Regions from separate parts of the Mesorhizobium sp. M7A.F.Ca.US.011.01.1.1 genome, predicted to be linked through region 1. Evidence: predicted binding sites of a transcription regulator. Region 1 holds the regulator's gene; the other holds the start of a gene.
The links. The regulator LexA, encoded in region 1, represses DNA repair genes until DNA is damaged. The targets are predictions, from matches to a motif close to TGTTCNNNNTGTGTTCNG.

Region 2: uvrA (excinuclease ABC subunit UvrA) is a predicted target of LexA. The motif match lies at 1,020-1,037, and genes of this name have one in related genera.

Annotation. Positions count from the first base shown of each region.
Region 1 is NZ_RZRT01000024.1:27,593-29,792, forward strand. Features, by position in the region: gene kynU (kynureninase) at 1-257, shown strand, start outside; gene lexA (transcriptional repressor LexA) at 666-1,406, shown strand; partial or broken gene EOA13_RS20955 (ComEC/Rec2 family competence protein) at 1,400-2,200, opposite strand, start outside.
Region 2 is NZ_RZRT01000027.1:37,407-39,606, reverse strand. Features, by position in the region: gene uvrA (excinuclease ABC subunit UvrA) at 1-870, opposite strand, end outside; gene EOA13_RS39575 (hypothetical protein) at 1,446-1,880, opposite strand; gene EOA13_RS22305 (ATP-dependent Clp protease proteolytic subunit) at 1,969-2,200, opposite strand, start outside.

The DNA of each region.
Region 1 (2,200 bases):
TGGAGACCACCCGCGACGCGACCAGGCGCGGCAGCCAGGTGTCGTTCCTTCACGATCACGGCTATCAAATCATGCGGGCGCTGATCGAGCGCGGGGTGATCGGTGATTTTCGTGCGCCATCGACCATCCGTTTCGGCTTCACGCCGCTCTATGTCGGCTACAAAGATGTGTGGCTGGCGGTTGAGGTGCTGGAGGATATTCTGCGCACGGGCGCATGGAAGGACCGCCGTTTCGCGGTCAAGGAAGCCGTTACCTGACGCAACGATCCCCGCGATCCGCCGCCGCCGCCCTCACTGCCTGGCAGATGACGGAGAGCTGAATTTCCAGCCACAAATGCCAACAGACGTTGGCGTTTTGGCTCCGTTTCGTTCACGGCAAACGAACGTCCCGAAGATTGATCGTCCTTTGTGGAGGTCGATAGACTGATAATGCCAAGCCTTGGGTCGAGGATGAGCCACAGGTCATTAACCATAATAATTTCAATGTGAGCAGGCGCATCGCCGTGCTTGGCGCCTGTGATCGCGACCCGCTGGCAAGCGCCAAATAATTTCAGCAGCCTTAACAAATTCATTAAACTTTAAACGGTTGCAGAACACAACTGGAACAGATAGGGTTTGTTCTGGGTTTGTTTTTCGATTCTGGTTTCAGGTAACCTGGGGGCCGCCATGCTGACGCGCAAGCAACATGAACTGCTGATGTTCATCCATGAACGCCTGAAGGAGAGCGGCATTCCGCCATCCTTCGACGAGATGAAGGAGGCGCTCGACCTTGCCTCCAAATCCGGGATTCATCGGCTGATCACCGCACTTGAGGAGCGCGGCTTTATTCGCCGGTTGCCCAACCGGGCACGCGCGCTGGAAGTGCTGCGATTGCCGGACTCGATCGCGCCCGGCCTCAACGCGGCAAAGAAGTTTTCGCCAAGCGTCATCCAGGGCAGTCTCGGTCAGGGTGGTGCCCTTGGCCGGCAGATCAAGCCGGCGCCTTCGCGGATGCCCTCGCCCGGCAATGATGACGATGCGGTCTCCGCCGTGTCGATCCCGGTCATGGGCCGTATCGCCGCCGGTGTGCCGATCGATGCCATCCAGCATCAGACGCATTCGATCTCGGTGCCGCCGGACATGATCATGGGCGGCGCCCACTATGCGCTGGAGGTCAAGGGCGACTCGATGATCGAGGCCGGTATCTTCGACGGCGACACCGTCATCATCCGCAATGCCGACACGGCGAGCCCCGGCGAGATCATCGTGGCGCTGGTCGATGAAGAGGAAGCGACGCTGAAGCGGTTCCGCCGCAAGGGCGCTTCGATTGCTCTCGAAGCCGCCAATCCAGCCTATGAAACCCGTATTTTCGGCCCGGACAGGGTCAAGGTGCAAGGCAAGCTCGTCGGCCTGATCCGCCGCTACTGAGGCGGCTGTGGGTTGGCCGCTGGCTTCTCCGGTTTCTTGAAGGGTGCCAGCCCCCTCGCCTCACGAGAGTATTTGCGTTGCGTGTGCCAGGGCCGATATGGGCTGTCCACCGCGAAGCTGATCGTCGCCGGCGTGGTCGCCGATTGGCGATCGAAGAAGACCGCGGCACTGCCTTTGCGAGCCAGTTGCCGCTTGGTGATGACGAGGACCAGCGGATTGTGACAGGCGTCATACGCGGTGGCGTCATTGATGACGATCAGCTCGGCGAAGCCGCAGGCTTTCCAGGTGTCCTTGCGGTCCTCGACATACGCAATGATCGCACCGGACATGTGCCTGGCCACGCAAACGCCTGAGGAGCAATAGAACGGGGATCCCAGCGGCAGATCAACGGCATCCGCGACATCGAATTGCCCATCGCTGTTGTCGAACACCTCTGGCACGACGATGGTTTCTGATGTCAGGGCGCGTTTCCAGTTGTCGACGGTGAATTCGTTCGGCCGCTCCCGGCTGACGGCAAGCTCACCGCCACCGATCGGCAACGCCACCAGCCGGGCGTCTTCCGAGATCAGCACATCCGGCGTGCGCGTATCCGAGACGGTCAGCAAGCCTGCCAGCGCGAATGGCAGAGCAGCGAGCCGCAGCCAGGTTGTCGCCATCGTCGCGATGACCAAAGCAATTGCCACCAACAGGACCGACTGTTGCGAAATCAGCCCGACCCCGTCGACAGGCGAACGCTCGGAGATCCAGCCGGATATGGCGATCATCATCGTCAGGCCCTTACCCATCAGGTAGAG
Region 2 (2,200 bases), on a different contig from region 1:
GAACGAGAACAGCCGCGGTTCGATTTCCGGAATGGTGAAGCCGGAGACCGGGCAAGCGAACTTTTCCGAGAACAGGATGCGCTCATGCGTCTCGTTCTTCGACTTGTTGACCGAATCCTCGCCGGTCTGGCTGGCATCGAGCGGCTTGTCGGCGAATTCGGCGACCGCCAGCCCATCGGCCAGCTTCAGCGCCGTTTCGATGGAATCGGCGAGCCGCGTTGCGAGATCGCCGCGCACGACGATGCGGTCGACGACGACGTCGAGGTCATGCTTGTACTTCTTGTCCAGCGCCGGCACGTCGGCGATTTCGTAGAAGACGCCATCGACCTTGACGCGCTGAAAGCCCTTTTTTTGCAACTCCAGCAATTCCTTGCGGTACTCGCCTTTGCGGCCGCGCACCATCGGCGCCAGGATGAACAGGCGCGTGCCTTCCTCGATCGCCAGCACGCGGTCGACCATCTGCGAAACCGTCTGGCTCTCGATCGGCAGGCCGGTGGCCGGCGAATAGGGGATGCCGACGCGCGCAAAAAGCAGCCGCATATAGTCGTAGATCTCGGTGACGGTGCCGACCGTCGAACGCGGGTTCTTCGAGGTGGTCTTCTGCTCGATGGAAATGGCGGGCGACAGGCCGTCGATCTGGTCGACGTCAGGCTTCTGCATCATCTCAAGGAATTGCCGCGCGTAGGCCGACAGGCTTTCGACGTAGCGGCGCTGGCCTTCGGCGTAGATCGTGTCGAAGGCAAGCGATGACTTGCCGGACCCCGACAGGCCGGTCATGACAATCAGGCTGTCACGCGGCAAGTCGAGATCGACATTCTTCAGATTGTGTTCGCGCGCCCCGCGAATGGAAAGATATTTATGGTCGGCCATAGCCGGTCGCCGCCTCAGAATCTGGAATTTCCTGGAATGGCGGGTTTTCCCGGCCATCCCCTATGTAGGTAGTTTTGCCGCCACGTCGAGAGACGCCACAGTTCCCGACCAAAGCGTTTAACCGTCTTTCGCGTGAACGGGCAAGCGGAAAGAACAAAGGCCGAACACGCTCCTGACAAAGCTGTGCAAAAGCTGACCTGCACGTAACCTCCCGGCGATCACATTTTTCGGTAACCGGCTATTGATGGTTGACGCCACCAGCTGACGGGAGCAGTCTCCAGCAGTCAACGAAGACGGCCGTCTTTCGATGGCCTCGCCGCCCAAAGGCGGCCTGCGAGACGCCGCAGGCATTTGCGATTTGTGCTTCGTGACGACAACGTCGCAATGGACAAAGGAGCGGAGCTATGACGCCACCGGATCGTCCCATAGGGTTCCAGTTGGTACTGGAGCGGCGGCAGGCATAAGTGCCAGGGTTTAGCGTTTTCGCCACCCGACAAACCGTGACCTGCCATATCCCCGTAAAAATCAGAGACTGTTAGTCGGATCGTCGGTTGAACGCCGCGTTGCATCCGAAATCAAATGCCGGCAGTACACTCCCGGTAGAGATTGGATTTGAGATCCAAAAAGGCCCCGTCCGTTTGCGCAAAGCACGGCGGGGCCGTTTTCATGTGCGGATTGTCTGTTTGGCGCAACGCAGCACGCGCCGACAGACTGTCAGTGGCGCGGCGGCCCGATCGAGCGGCGCCGACATCGACGGTGATGCTGCCGGAAATCCTGACATCCGTATCGCCGATCTTGAACTGGCCGTTGCCGTTGCCGGGAAACGCGTCGTCGGGCTCCGGAGCCGGCTTGGCGATGCGGTAGTCACCGGTTACGCCGGGCAGGGCGCCTTTTTGCGTTGACGGCGAACTGTCTTCGGCAAGTGCCGCGCCGCTGGTGAGGCCCGCAATGGCGAGCGCTATAACGGCGATGACGCGGTGCAATGATCTGGACTGATGAGTGTCGGTCATCCCAAGACTATAGTGGCGCGCCGCCGATGGAACCAGACCGGCATCGTCAAATCTTCGACAGCCGGACGTACTCCGATCCGGCCCTGGCTCACGCCGCCTTTTTTCGCGTGTCGAAAACATGGTCGACGATGCCCCATGCCTGGGCCTCGCGGGCGGTCATGAAGTGGTCGCGGTCCAGCGTGCGCTCGACCTCTTCATAGCTGCGGCCGCAATGCTGCGCGTAGAGTTCGGCCATGTGCCGTTTCGTCCGGCCGATGCGCTCGGCATGGCGCTGGATGTCGGAGGCCTGGCCCTGGAAGCCGCCCAGCGGCTGGTGCAGC